DNA from 3 places in the Brevibacillus sp. FSL K6-0770 genome. Region 3 is predicted to be linked to each of the others. Evidence: riboswitches for the same ligand, from Rfam matches in the RefSeq annotation. Region 3 holds a riboswitch; each other region holds the start of a gene.

Region 1 (4,837 bases), 610 kb from region 3:
TGCTATGAGCTTGGTCAAAAGTAAAGAGGAGAGAGCCGCTGATCTATATAAAAGGCAGTCTGGAGCTTGCTGCCTAATTCATCAGATAAAAAGGAGGGAAAATGACGAAAAAATATTACGTGAAGCGAAATATTAGAAACCGATCGATTGATCCAATGTGCTGACAGCAAGGTTGTATTGATAGAGCGATTCAGATGCTTTGGTTTCTGCTGCAAACAGGCTTGCTTCTTTTTCGATCAAGTCTTTCAAGGCTGCTTTTTGACTGGTGTAATCCGACAAAGCTTGCTGGTATTGCTTGGCTGCTTCGTTTTTGGCAAGGACGCTCTCAGCCAATGCTTTTTTCGCCGCGGCGACCTTTTCGAAAGAGTCGGCTACTTCCTGATCGACTTTTTGCTTCAGTCGTTCCAGCACCAGGTCGGACTTGCGCAATTGCTTGACGGCTACTTTGCCTTTATAGGTGCTGATGGGCGTGTAATCTTTCGTGTAGTTAACTTTGACTTCGGCAAAATCTTTCTCGGCGACAGCTTTCATCATGTCAGGCCGCTTTTTATAGGCTTGCGCTTTGGCTTCTTCCAGAGTGGCAACAAGCGGTGCGGACAGCTCGCGGGTTTCCAAGCGCCAGGACTTGTCCTTTTTTTCGTTCAGCAGATCGTTGAGTTTGGCCAATGCCTGCTTGTAGCTGGTTTCCAGAGCGGACAGCTTTTCTTTCGCTTCGTCGTTCTCTGACCAGTATTGGCGTTGGATGCTTTGCTTTTGCAGCTTGATCTTTTCTTCCAGAGAAGAGACTTCAAAATACGCTTTTTGCACTTGCAACTGCAAATTGTTTTTTGAGGTTTTCAAAGTGACTTCGCTAAGCGCCAGGTCTTTTCTCGCTTTGGCAGCGTCTTCGTATTTTTTCTTGGCATCATCGAGCGTATTGACGTTTTCGAGCTGGATGGCCGCTTTTTCTCGCAGCGTATAGAGCGTTTCATATTCCGTAACATCGTAATCTATTTGCAGCAGCTCAAGATCGATGCTGGTTTTCAATGCCTGTTCGATCGCACCGTGAAGAGACAGAGGAGCGGTCTGGGTTTGTTCTGCGGCTGCAACGACTGCAGGAGCGGCCATAGCCAAATGAGTATTGCCTGCAAGAAGCGCGGCAACCAGTGTAGTGCTGTAGAGATGCTTCGATAACCTGGACTTCATTATGGGGCCTCCTTGGGAATAGGAAAAGAGTTTGTCGATAACGATTCTCATTATCAAATTTTCATGAACAGTATATATTTCCAGTCTACATTCGTCAATATGTAAGCATAAGAAAGTTGATCGGAAAAATAAAATGAAACAAAGAAAAAGCTCCCTCGACGTGAGGGAGCCTGCAATGACTTGTTTGGCAAAGCTATTTATTTTTCGTCCATGCTGAAATCTACTTTATGGAGCGGAACAAGCTTGCTCTTTTTCGTATACTTGTAGACAAGCCAGACGATCAAAAACAGCGGCAAGCCAACATAGGAGACGAACACGCCGTTCCAGTCAATCTCGCCGCCGATAAACGCCGAGTAGTTTTGGCCGACAATGACGACGCAGCAAATGATAAAGGCGAAAATCGGGCCAAACGGGAACAGCTTCGCCCGGTATGGCAGCTCACGCAGGTCGCGGCCTTGTGCCAGGTACGCTTTGCGGAAGCGGTAATGGCTGATGGCAATGCCGAGCCAAGCGATAAACCCGGACATGCCGGATGCGTTCAGAAGCCATACGTACACCTCGCCATCTCCAAACAGGGAAGACAGAAACGCCAGCGCACCGATGGCAGCCGTCATGATCAAGGAATTGATCGGGACGCCGTTGCGAGTGACTTTGGCAAACCATTTTGGCGCTTTTCCTTCCTTCGCCAGCACCCACAGCATGCGGGTGGATGCGTACATGCCGGAGTTGCCGGCAGACAGCACGGAGGTGAGGATGACCGCATTCATCACAGAGGCGGCGAAGGCAAAGCCGGCTTTTTCAAAGACGATCGTGAACGGGCTGATGGCAATATCGGTAATATCACCGCTGATCAGATTCGGATTGTCGTAAGGAACGAGCAACCCGATAATCAGGATTGCGAAAATGTAGAAGAGCAAGATGCGCCAAAAAATCTGGCGGATCGCTTTCGGGATATTGCGCGCAGGGTCTTCGCTCTCACCAGCGGCCACCCCTACAAGCTCGGTTCCCTGGAACGAGAACCCGGCAATCATGAAGACGCCGAGAAGCGCCATGAAGCCGCCATTGAACGGTGCATCGCCTTTGGTGAAGTTTTGGAAACCGACTGCTTCGCCACCCATAATGCCGAAGATCATCAAAATACCAATGATGATAAAGACGACGACGGTGACTACTTTAATCAAGGCAAACCAGTATTCGGATTCGCCGTAGCCTTTGACAGACAACAGATTAAGAGCAAACATAAGGACGAGGAACAAGGCACTCCACAAAATGGCGGGAGTATCCGGGAACCAGTATTTCATAATGAGAGCTGCGGCTGACAGTTCGACCGCAATCGTAATTGCCCAGTTGTACCAGTAATTCCAGCCAAGCGCGAAGCCGAGTGACGGGTCGACGAATCTGGTGGCGTAGGTGGAAAAGGAGCCGGATACAGGCATGAAGGCGGCCATTTCCCCAAGACTGGTCATCAAAAAGTAAACCATGATACTGATAGCGATGTAGGCGACCAAAGCGCCCCCTGGTCCGGCTTCGTGAATCGAGCCTCCACTCGCCAGGAACAAGCCCGTACCGATGGAGCCGCCGATGGCGATCATCGTCAGGTGGCGGGCTTTCAAACCACGTTGCAGTTGATTCTGTGACATAAGATGCTTGCACGACCTTTCGAAGATTTTGAGAAGGTCGGTCGGAAACGAAAAAACCGCCAATAGCCAAAAACGGCATAGGGCGGTATCATCCAATCCCCACCAAGCCTTCACTGAAGATAGCACACCACGCTTGCCCGGCAAGCAAACGTGACAGTTCTGTCCCTTTCGGGTACAGCCCCAGCCCACGCGCACAGAGATGCGATATGAGCTTCGGCGGCTTTTCCCTTTCCTGGAGTCATAGATTTCTTCTGAATCTCGTACAGGATGACATAAAAGCCGCGACCTCTACCCTCACCGTGAAAGATGAGGATAACATGTATGAAGTTGATTTATTTATCAACTATATAAGATTGATCGTTATTAATCAATGAAAAAAGTTATGCTGCAAAATATTGCTAGAGTGGGAGCAAGGGCTACAAAAATGACCTGCGCGCAGGCCAAGAGCCTTGCAGCTTGCGGATTTGCACGATTTGTCCCGTATGAAAAGCGTCGTGCAAAATGATGCTCATCACGCTTTGCCCGATGGAGATGGTGGGCAGCGGCTGATCGAATGCATCGTCGGAAAGGGAGCGGAGCTTTTCATGAATGCCGCGATGTACTTCTTCCATGCGCTGCACCGCCGCTTGCCAAGCTGCTTCGTCGTCTGGCGCTCCGGATGGTTGGAAGGTGTCATCGTTCGTCTCAGCCGTACCAGGAAAATCCGTACCGGATAGACGGTGCAGCAAACGCTCTTTGAAATAGAGCAGATGACTGAGATTTTCCCAGATCGTGTTCGCTGCCTCTCCTTCGGGACGCCAGCTGGCTTGGGCCACGGTCACGCCATCCAGGGCGTGCTTGAGCGGTGGATACCAATCTTCTTTGTCATACGTGCACTCCCATTCATGAACAAGCAATTCCATCCGATTCATGTGTTTCCTCCTCGTCTGTCAAACAGATTGGTGAAGCGCTATAATGGTAATAAGAAGAAGTTTGTAACGTTCAAAATGAATTTTGGTGGTTACAAGATGATCTTACCATATGTTGGTGTTACCTACAAGAAGCGAAAATAGATGGGGGAAGAGAAGTGTGCAATGGCTATGCATCGATTTTTTAAACAGCGATTGGCGTGACTGGCGCGGGACAGGCCGCAAGGAAAATCGCCTGGCAAAGCGGGAATGGCAGGAATGGTTTTTGCAAGAGCACCAATTGCAGGCACCGCTGCCGCTTGACGAGGAAACCGTCGCTGTTCTTGTGCAATTTCGCGAGTATATGCGAATGCTTTTGGAAAAGGTGGTCAGCGGGGAGGCATTGCTGCAAGAGGAGTTGGAGCAGCTGAACGAGACGCTGGCAAAAGCTCCGTTTTACGTTCGCGTCGTGCCTGGTGAAGAGGAAGCAACTTATGCGCAGGAATGGCATAGCGCGATTGAAGGATGGCCACTGGTCATGGCGCGGATCGCCGGGTCTTTTGCCACGCTGTTGCTTCCGTCCCATCTGGAGCGGATCAAGATTTGCGACAACGAGGACTGCTGCTGGGTGTTCTACGATGAAAGCCGGAACCGGGTGCGGCGCTGGTGCGACGATAAAATGTGCGGCAATCTGATGAAGGTACGCCGTTTTCGGGAGCGGCAAAAGGAGAAAAAATGAGCGAAGGAAAAGGGGCAGAGAAACAGACTGCGCCTTTTTTCATGTCTGGGCAAAAGAGCAGGGAGAAGCCCACGATCTGCTGTCGCTGCCATCGTTGTAGCAAACGTTTTACGGCATGGGAAGCGTCATGCTTTCAGTATGTGTAGCCCGCGAATCCGCAAATGCAAATGACGTACATGGAAAGGAAAATGGAGGCATAATAAGAAGCAGGTAACAAGGGACCGGAAGCGAGGTGGCGGGATGAGTCGCAAACGGAAAATATGGCGCAGGGCACTGGTTTTGCTTTTGCTTGTAGGAGCGTGTACGGCGATCTGGTATTTGCGTCCTTACCAGCACGATCAGGCTGCCAAAGATGCGATGCAGGGCGGCGAAGGCATCACCGTTAT
Region 2 (4,837 bases), 2.1 Mb from region 3:
AGTAGTGCAAGGACAACCCTTCCTTGCGAAAACCGTTTTTCTCCAAAACGCGAATAGAGGCCGTATTGCGAGGCATGACAGCGGCTTGCACGCGGTGCAAACCGGCTTCTTGAAAGGCGAAAGCGAGAGCGAGCCTGACGGCGGCTGTCGTGTAGCCTTTTTGGTTGCAGCTTTGATCCATGAAGTAACCGATGGTTGCGTTTTGCCAGGCGCCGCGTACGACGTTTGACAGGGCAACACGGCCGATCATGTCGTCCGTTTCGCGCAGAAAGACGCCAAAAGCGTAGCCTGTGCCAGCGGCAAAGTCTTTTTCCGCCTGGGCGATTTGTTCCTGTTGGCCCGTGAGCGTCAAAAAGGAAGACGACCGAATCGGTTCAAAAGGTTGCAAAAAAGCATGATTACGCAGCCGAAGCTCAAGAAGCTCGGCTGCGTCGTCCATGCCCAGAGGTCGCAGATAGACCGTTTCTGTATGTAGCGTCATGATATCAATCCTCCCTGGAAAAAGTCGGATCGACATTGTACCATGACTTGATTTAAGTGGAAAGGCTTTTTCTTTTCAGCGGCCTTCTGGTCTTAGCCCAGCAATTCGGAGAAAGAAACGCCAAACGCCTTGCAGGTTTCCACTTCTTTCGCTGTAGGGGACAGCTCGATTTTCAAGCCTTCAAGTGGTGTTTCCGCACCGCGCTCGCTCGCTTTTTTCAAGAGAGTATCTACGGCAGCGCCAACGTGCTCGTAAGCGGAATCGCAGGAACCGAATGCGACTACTTTTTTGCCAGTCAGATCGATGTCGTCCATCTCTTCGTAGAAGTCCAGGCACTCGTCCGGAAGATCGCCGTCGCCCCAAGTGTAAGCGCCGAGCAGGATGCCATCGTAGTCCTCAAGTTCCTTGGCTGTTGCGTCCATCACTTCTTTTATCTCCAGCTCTTTTCCTGTGGATCGAATACCCTCAGCAATCGCTTCAGCAATCTCTTGTGTGTTTCCAGTCATGCTTGCGTAAACCATCAAAATGCGGCTCATAAGGTTGAAACCCTCCAAATAAGATAATGAAAATCATTCTCACAAAAATAAGATAATGAAAATGATTCTCGTTGTCAATGATTTTTTTTCTTTCTATAAAGCTGTTGCCACATGGGAATGATTTTGGTAGAGTTAAATGAAATTATAATATTGGAAGTCTAAATAGAGGTGCGCCGAAGAATAGTACATCTTTTCGTCATCTGCCGGGGGGCGGGAAAAGGAGGAAAGGCTAAAGCGCCGAAGCGGTTGTTGTTCCCCTCGAACAGCAGCGGCTGGGGTGGCTCATGAACAATGAACATCCTGTCACAAAAGACGATTGTCTTCTTGTGGAGCGCTATTTACGATTTGCTTGGGCAGTTTGGAAAGCAATGAGATAGCGAATGCACTCATTGCTTTTTTTAGTCAATTTAAACAAGGCAAGGTTTTGACCAAAAAGGAGGATTTACCTGTGAACATGATGGATGCAAATGAAATTATCGCGTTTATTCAAAAAAGCGAAAAGAAAACACCTGTGAAAGTATACGTGAAAGGCAATCTGGAGGGCATTGACTTCGGTGCCAGCGCAAAAACGTTCATCACTGGCTCTACTGGCGTCGTCTTTGGCGAGTGGAAAGAGATCGAGCCTGTTTTGGCTGCAAACGCCGACAAAATCGAGGACTACGTGGTAGAAAGCGACCGCCGCAATTCCGCGATTCCATTGCTCGATACAAAAGGCATCCAGGCTCGCATCGAGCCGGGCGCGATCATCCGTGACCAGGTTACCATCGGAAACAACGCGGTGATCATGATGGGAGCTTCGATCAATATTGGCGCGGTAATTGGCGAAGGCACGATGATCGACATGAACGTGGTTGTAGGTGGACGCGGTACAATCGGGAAAAATTGCCACATCGGCGCTGGTTCTGTCATTGCAGGCGTTATTGAGCCGCCTTCCGCACAGCCGGTTGTTGTCGAAGACGATGTCGTGATCGGTGCCAATGCGGTTATCCTCGAAGGCGTTCGCGTAGGAAAAGGCGCGGTCGTAGCAGCAGGCGCGGTCGTGATTGAGGATGTGCCGCCATACGTGGTTGTTGCGGGCACACCTGCTCGTGTCATCAAACAAATCGACGACAAAACTCGCTCCAAGACGGAGATCAAGCAGGAGCTACGTCAGCTGTAGGGGAGAGAGCTCACATGGACTGGCGTACGCTCGACGAACAATACATCGTCTCTTCTTATAAACGTTTGCCTATCGCGATCGCCAAAGGGGAAGGAAACTACCTGTACGATACAGCGGGCAACAAGTATTTGGACCTGTTTACGGGCCTGGCAGTCAATGTGCTGGGCCACTCCCACCCGCGGATTGTTCAGGCGCTGCGCGATCAGGGAGAACGTTTCCTGCACATTTCCAACGTATTTTTGAACCAGCCGGCGATCCTGTTGGCCAAGCGGCTGGTCGAGCAGACGATCCCGGGAAAAGTGTTCTTCACCAATTCCGGCGCAGAGGCGACCGAGTCCGCGATCAAAATGATTCACAAATGGACGAAGACCGACGGAGCCGGACGCGAAGGGATCGTCGTCTTGCGCAACAGTTTTCACGGCAGGACGCTGGGCGCCGTTCGGCTGACCAGGCAAGCGCACGTCTATCAAGATTTTCCGCAGCCGGATTTTCCCGTGTACGAGCTTGATCCGGAGGACACAGCCGGATTGCGCGCCATCTGTCGCGAGGCAAAGCCAGCAGCCGTCCTGATGGAGCCTGTTCTTGGCTCCGGGGGTGTCGTGCCTTTGTCTGTAGACTTTTTGCGCGAGGTGGCGACCATTTGCCAAGAGGAAGGCATGCTGTTTGCCATGGATGAAATCCAGACAGGCATGGGACGGACGGGAAAACTGTTTGCCTACGAGCACGCAGGCGTGACGCCAGATTTGATCCTGTTTGCCAAAGGAGTAGGCGGCGGACTTCCGCTCGGTGGCGTCATTGCCGGGACGAAGCTGATGAACCAGTTCAAGCCGGGAGATCACGGCACGACTTTTGCGCCGTCTCCGCTTTCGGCTGCTTTGGGCAATGTCGTGCTGGACGAACTGCTCGATCCCGCATTTGCAGCGAGCGTAGACGAAGTGATTGCCTACCTGTGGGCTGGACTGGAAGCACTGCGTGAGCGCCTCCCGGAACAGCTTCAGGCGCTGCGCGGCAAAGGCATGATGGTGGGAATCCCGCTCAGTGCTGCTCCCGAAGAGGTCAGCCGCTTGCAGCAAGCCATGCTGGATCGGGGAGTTCTCGTGGATGTGACGCAAAAAACGATTGTTCGCTTGCTGCCGCCGCTCACTTTGACCAAGGAAGACGTAGACCGTTTCCTGGAAAGCTTTGCAGCGGAACTGGCTGAGCTTCAAGGGGCAAAAGGGGAGGTGTAAGCGATGACGACATCTTTGTTTACCCAAATTCGCCGCGATCTGCACCAAATTCCCGAGCCGGGCTTTCAAGAGGTAAAAACGCAAAAGTATTTGCTCGATTACCTGGAGAAGCTTCCGCAAGATCGGCTGGAGATCAAGACATGGCGCACCGGGATTTTGGTCAAGGTTGCCGGAACCAATCCGAAGCGGACGATTGCCTGGCGGACTGACATGGACGGCTTGCCGATTGCAGAGGAGACGTCCTATCCGTTTCGCTCGTTGCATGAAGGGTATATGCATGCGTGCGGACACGACATGCACATGGCGATTGCTCTCGGGCTGCTGACGCATTTTGTGCAGCAGCCGATCGCAGATCACCTGCTGTTCCTGTTTCAGCCGGCGGAAGAAGGGCCAGGCGGCGCCCTGCCGATGATGGAGAGCGAAGAGTTTGCGCTCTGGCGGCCCGACTGCATTTTTGCCCTGCATATCGCTCCCGAGTACCCTGTGGGGCATATTGCTACAAAGCCGGGCATTTTGTTTGCGAACACGTCCGAATTGTACATCGATTTGGTCGGAAAAGGCGGACATGCGGCGTTCCCGCACAAAGCAAATGACATGGTAGTTGCCGGGAGCCATCTGGTGACGCAGCTACAGTCCATCATTTCGCGCAACATCGACCCGCTCGATTCCGCTGTCGTGACCATCGGCAAGCTGGAGGGCGGAACCAAGCAAAACATCATCGCCGAGAAGGCGCGGCTGGAAGGGACGATTCGCACGTTCTCGACAGAGTCCATGGCTCTGGTCAAGGAGAGGATTGAATCGCTAGTAAAAGGGATCGAGGCCGGTTTTGACTGTACAGCATCCATTGACTACGGCGTGGGCTACTGCCAGGTGTACAACGAAGAAAAGCTCACGACAGCGTTCATGGACTGGGTGCGCGAGCATGGGGAGGATGTGACGCTGATCGCCTGCAAGGAAGCGATGACCGGAGAAGACTTCGGCTACTTCCTGCAAGAGATTCCCGGCTTTTTGTTCTGGCTGGGCGTTCATACCCCCTACGGCTTGCATCATGCCAAAATCGAGCCGAGCGAGGAAGCGATCGAAGTCGCGATTCGTCTCGTCTCCCGGTATTTTACCTGGCTTTCGCAGCAAGACTAGCGTGCGACGGCAAAAGAAGAGCGGCTGTGCTGGCCGTTCTTTTTTTATCGGCCAATACCAATAGTGTGCGGACGGCCATATGCCCGCATTGTCAAGAGTCCGGAGTGGTTATTCACAAAATGGTGAACAAGTCTTTCTTCCTGTGCGGCCGTTGCTTGTGGATTCTGTGGATATTGTTGAAAAAACTTGTCTTTGCACCACAACTATTTGCCGTTTTTCACGTATAAACTAGAGAGAAGAAATTCCGGAAGAACAAGCGCTGCCGCGCACACATACAGGAGGATTATGACATGAA
Region 3 (4,837 bases):
CCGCTGCTGACTGCCGAGTTCAAAAAAGTGTTGGTGTAAGGCGAAAGAAACAATTGTCACACATGGAAGCGTCCCACTCCCGGGGCGCTTTTTTTGTTCCAAACCCTTACCTTATTCTGTTCTCGGTTGTTATAATAAATGAATAGGAGAGGTGAGCGTCATGAGTGAAGAGCTGTTGCAACAACTGGTTCACATGGTGGCGGAGAACAATCGGCTCATCAAAGACGTGCAGCAGGAGCTGCGGGAGTTCAAGGCTGAGATGTATGAGTTCAAAACGGAGATGTACGCATTTCGCGACGAGATGTACGAGTTCCGCGATGATGCTACCCAGCGCCTGGAGCGTCTGGAGCGGCAAGACAAGCTGATCGAAGCTGACATCGGTTTGATGCACAAAAAGGTGAGCGACCATGAACGGGAGATCAACCGTATCAAGCAAGTCGGTCAATAAATCGAATGGTCAACAATAAGGGAGCGACACTCTGGATAGACTATAGCGTGAAGTGCGCACAAAGTGCGGGGCGCCGTAGTCATTTTTGTTTTTGGATGATATACTGTAGGAGCGTCTGAACCCTTTTTTTAGTAATTGACTTTTCGAGGAGGTAACTTTCCATGGCAATCGTAAATGCAACTGACCAAAACTTTTCCCAGGAAGTAGAGCAAGGCGGTACTGTCCTGGTTGACTTCTGGGCTCCTTGGTGCGGCCCTTGCAAAATGATCGCTCCTGTCCTGGAGCAAATCGACGGAGAAGTGGGCTCCAAGCTCAAAATCGTCAAAGTAAACGTTGACGACAACCCGGATTCCGCAGGCCGTTTTGGCGTTATGTCCATCCCGACCTTGATCGTCTTCAAAGATGGTCAGCCTGTAGACAAAGTGATCGGCTTCCAACCAAAAGAAGCCCTCATGGCAACCGTAGGCAAACACCTGTAAGCATAAACGACCAGACAGCATGAGAAGCGGCGCTCCAATGCCGCTTTTCTCATGTCTGCACGGATGCTGTCTTTTTGCTTCCTTATAATAGAAAGCGTTTTCACGAACGATTAAACTGTCGCTGCAATGAGAAGCGGCAGTTTTTTTGCTTGGGCTGCGATTATGCCGGAGCTACGTTTTCTAATCCGCCGAATCGTGATACTATGAGCATAGAACGTACATTCTTATTGCAGGAATGATAAGGGAAGGAAGTCATTTGATGCCAAGCAAATTGACGAAAGAGCAAAGCGACTATCTCGTGTCGAAAATACAGCGGTTTTTCGCTGAACAACGCTCGGAAAACCTGGGCAATCTGGAAACGGAAGAGATGATCGAGTTCTTTTCCAAAGAACTGGGGCCGTTTTTTTACAACCAAGGAGTACAGGATAGCCGCAAGCTTTTGCTGGAACGGATGAGCGCACTGGAAGACGAGCTGTACGTCCTGGAGCAGCCCGTCATGAAAAAGCGATAGCAGATGAAAGAACGAGGGAGGGAGCAGCCATGAACCGTTCGTTGAAAGATAAGCTGGCTGTGCTGCCAGAAAAACCCGGCTGCTACCTGATGAAAAATGCAAGCGGGGAAATTATTTACGTCGGAAAGGCTAAAGTGCTGAAAAACCGCGTACGCTCCTACTTTACGGGTAGCCATAACGGGAAGACGCAGCTTTTGGTCAGCGAGATCGTCGATTTTGAGTACATTGTGGTAGCCTCGGCGATTGAGGCGCTGCTGTTGGAGTGCAACCTGATCAAAAAGCATGACCCCCGCTACAACGTCATGCTGCGCGATGACAAGACGTATCCGTACATCAAAATCACGAATGAAGAACAGCCTCGTCTGGAGATTACTCGCAAGGTGCTGAAGGACAAAGCCAAATATTTTGGCCCGTATCCAAACGCTGGTGATGCTTCCGAGGTGAAGAAGCTGCTGGACCGGCTCTATCCTTTGCGCAAATGCCGCAACATGCCCAAACAGGTTTGCTTGTACTACCATTTGGGCCAATGTCTTGCTCCCTGTGTGTACGAGGTTTCGGCAGAGGAAAACCAGCGACTGGTTGACGAGATTAGCCGATTCCTCGACGGCGGTCATGATCAGATGAAGCAGAGCCTGACCGAGAAAATGCTACAGGCGGCAGAAGCGATGGAGTTCGAGCGGGCCAAGGAACTGCGGGATCAGATCAAGAGCATTGAAGCGGTGATGGAAAAGCAGAAGATCACGTTTACCGACACGGTAGACCGCGACATTATCGGCTTTGCGGTAGAAAAGGGCTGGATGTGCATTCAAATTTTTTACATGCGCCAGGGCAAAATGATCGAGCGGCAGACGACCTCTTTTCCATACTATGGCGGCGAAAGCGAAGACTTCATGTCGTACGTCACCCAGTTTTACTACGACAAGCAAAACGCGCTGCCAAAAGAAATTTTGCTGCCGGAGGAAAGCGAGCCGGAGCTGCTTAGCGAATGGCTCGGGGTCAAAGTATTGACACCGAAGCGGAGCAAAAAGCGCGAGCTGGTCGAGATGGCCTGTGAAAACGCGCGCATTGCCCTCCAGGAGAAGTTCGCGCTGATGTCCAAAGATGATGCGAGGACGATTCAGGCTGTGCACAATTTGGGGCACGTGCTGGGGATTGGCGTTCCCCATCGGATCGAGGCGTTCGACAACTCCAACATTCAAGGAACAGAGCCGGTGTCTGCGATGATCGTGTTTACAGACGGTCGTCCGGACAAAAAGGAGTACCGCAAGTTCAAGATCAAGACGGTCGAAGGCCCCGACGATTACGGCTCCATGCGCGAAGTTGTCCGCAGACGCTATTCGCGGTTGTTGAAGGAAAACCAGCCGTTGCCGGACTTGATCGTCATTGACGGAGGCAAGGGCCAAATCAGCGCTGCCATGGACGTCCTGGAGAACGAATTGGGGCTGTATATTCCGGTCTGCGGCTTGGCGAAGGATGAAAAGCACAAAACGGCGCAGCTGATGTACGGCGATCCGCCAGAACCCGTGAATCTGAAGCGGGACAGCTATGAGTTTTATTTGCTGCAACGCATTCAGGACGAGGTTCACCGTTTTGCGATCACGTTCCACAGACAGTCACGGACGAAAACGATGCTCTCCTCCCAACTGGATGAAATTCCGGGCATCGGCGAGAAGCGGCGCAAGCTGTTGTTTACCCATTTTGGCTCGCTGAAAAAAATGCGCGAAGCGACTGTGGAGGATTTCCGGCAGCTTGGGATCGGCGACAAGCTGGCCCGAGAGATCATCACTCATTTGCGCAAGCTGGAATCGTAACGGTTTTGCAAAAAGCGATTGAACCGCTCGGATTCCCATGATATAATGCGTTTCAAACAGAATAGTTAGCCTCACTTCCATTTATGGAGTGAGGTAGAGGCGCGAAAACCATGAGTACCACCTTGAGATCGGGTATCTGTGAAGGGAACGGGAAAGGGGGATTCGCCGAAGTGTGGAGAAAAACCCGTTTGTCTCCATGCTGGGTCTGCATTGAACAAGTGCAGGACTGTCATCTGGCTCTTGACCGGCGCCAGATGGAGAGCTATCTCACGGTGTGTCGATGTGAGCGGTGACAGGGATTTGCCTTGTCATGTGCTGCCATGGACCGCGTGTAATTGGGAGGGAGGAACCGGTATGTCGAAACAGTAGGCAGCGGCAGGTACTTATTCCTTGTCGGTGCCTTTTTTATACAGACTTTTTCCAGTAAAAATAGAGAGATTCATAAAACGGCAGCAAAAGATACATTCTACAATCATTGGATATGAGAAAAGGGAGAGAAGCCGCATGGGGTTGATCGTGCAGAAATACGGAGGCACCTCTGTAGGGACCATTGAGCGAATTTTACGAGTTGCAGATCGAATTGCCAGTTACAAAGAAGAAGGGCACGATGTGGTGGTCGTCGTATCTGCGATGGGCAAATCTACAGACGTATTGGTAGATATGGCCAAACAGATCAGCGCCTACCCGTCCGAGCGAGAGCTGGATATGTTGCTGACCACGGGGGAGCAAGTATCTATCGCCTTGCTTGCAATGGCCTTGCACACGAAAGGCTACGATGCGATTTCTTTGACAGGCTGGCAGGCTGGAATCACGACGGAAGCGATTCATGGCCGGGCGCGAATCAAACAAATTGATTCTGAGCGCATCCAGGCAGAAATAAGCCGCGGACGTGTTGTGATCGTAGCAGGTTTTCAAGGTCTCAGCGACGAAGGAGAAATTACGACGCTCGGCCGGGGTGGTTCGGATACATCGGCAGTTACGCTGGCCGCCAGCTTGAATGCAGACAAATGCGAGATTTTCACGGATGTGTCCGGTGTGTACACAGCCGATCCGCGGATGGTGCCAGCGGCAAGCAAGCTGGACATGATCTCGTACGACGAGATGCTTGAACTCGCGAATCTCGGAGCGGGAGTTCTTCACCCGCGTTCGGTGGAGGCCGCGAAGAAATACAAAGTACGGCTGGTCGTCCGCTCCAGCTTTACTGCCGAAGAAGGTACGTACGTTGAGGAGGTTGCCAACATGGAAACAGGAAGAGTAGTAAGTGGAGTCGCGCATGACGAGGATGTAGCAAAAGTCACGGTTGTCGGTATGCCTGCGAAGGTTGGGACTCTTTCCCGCCTGTTCAATACGCTGGCGGACAATCAGGTGAACGTCGACATCATTATTCAAAGCTCCTATGACGCAGCAGTGACGAATATTTCCTTCACGGTTGCTGCGGATGACTTGAAAAAGGCATTGGACACGTTGGAAAACCACAAAGCAGAGCTTGGCTTCGAAAAAGTCGATTACGAGCAAAACCTGACCAAAGTGTCCATCGTAGGCTCCGGCATGGTCAACAATCCGGGAGTGGCTGCCGAGATGTTCCGCG

Evidence for each region. Region 3 has a riboswitch for lysine ahead of NST23_RS08445 (aspartate kinase). Riboswitches for the same ligand answer to the same signal wherever they lie in the genome.
Region 1: another riboswitch for lysine. It lies ahead of NST23_RS05665 (amino acid permease); the one in region 3 lies ahead of NST23_RS08445 (aspartate kinase).
Region 2: another riboswitch for lysine. It lies ahead of dapD (2,3,4,5-tetrahydropyridine-2,6-dicarboxylate N-acetyltransferase); the one in region 3 lies ahead of NST23_RS08445 (aspartate kinase).

What each region holds. Positions count from the first base shown of each region.
Region 1 covers NZ_JBBOBQ010000001.1:1,105,483-1,110,319, forward strand. The annotation lists gene NST23_RS05660 (TolC family protein) at 133-1,185, opposite strand; gene NST23_RS05665 (amino acid permease) at 1,383-2,825, opposite strand; lysine riboswitch at 2,938-3,124, opposite strand; gene NST23_RS05670 (DinB family protein) at 3,242-3,736, opposite strand; gene NST23_RS05675 (CGNR zinc finger domain-containing protein) at 3,894-4,451, shown strand; gene NST23_RS05680 (alpha/beta fold hydrolase) at 4,692-4,837, shown strand, end outside.
Region 2 covers NZ_JBBOBQ010000001.1:3,815,056-3,819,892, reverse strand. The annotation lists gene NST23_RS17960 (GNAT family N-acetyltransferase) at 1-481, opposite strand, end outside; gene NST23_RS17955 (flavodoxin) at 574-1,017, opposite strand; lysine riboswitch at 1,173-1,362, shown strand; gene dapD (2,3,4,5-tetrahydropyridine-2,6-dicarboxylate N-acetyltransferase) at 1,466-2,176, shown strand; gene NST23_RS17945 (aspartate aminotransferase family protein) at 2,191-3,405, shown strand; gene NST23_RS17940 (N-acetyldiaminopimelate deacetylase) at 3,409-4,542, shown strand; gene NST23_RS17935 (hypothetical protein) at 4,833-4,837, shown strand, end outside.
Region 3 covers NZ_JBBOBQ010000001.1:1,716,989-1,721,825, forward strand. The annotation lists gene NST23_RS08420 (electron transfer flavoprotein subunit alpha/FixB family protein) at 1-39, shown strand, start outside; gene NST23_RS08425 (hypothetical protein) at 161-448, shown strand; gene trxA (thioredoxin) at 610-927, shown strand; gene NST23_RS08435 (DUF2164 domain-containing protein) at 1,187-1,438, shown strand; gene uvrC (excinuclease ABC subunit UvrC) at 1,468-3,249, shown strand; lysine riboswitch at 3,336-3,522, shown strand; gene NST23_RS08445 (aspartate kinase) at 3,754-4,837, shown strand, end outside.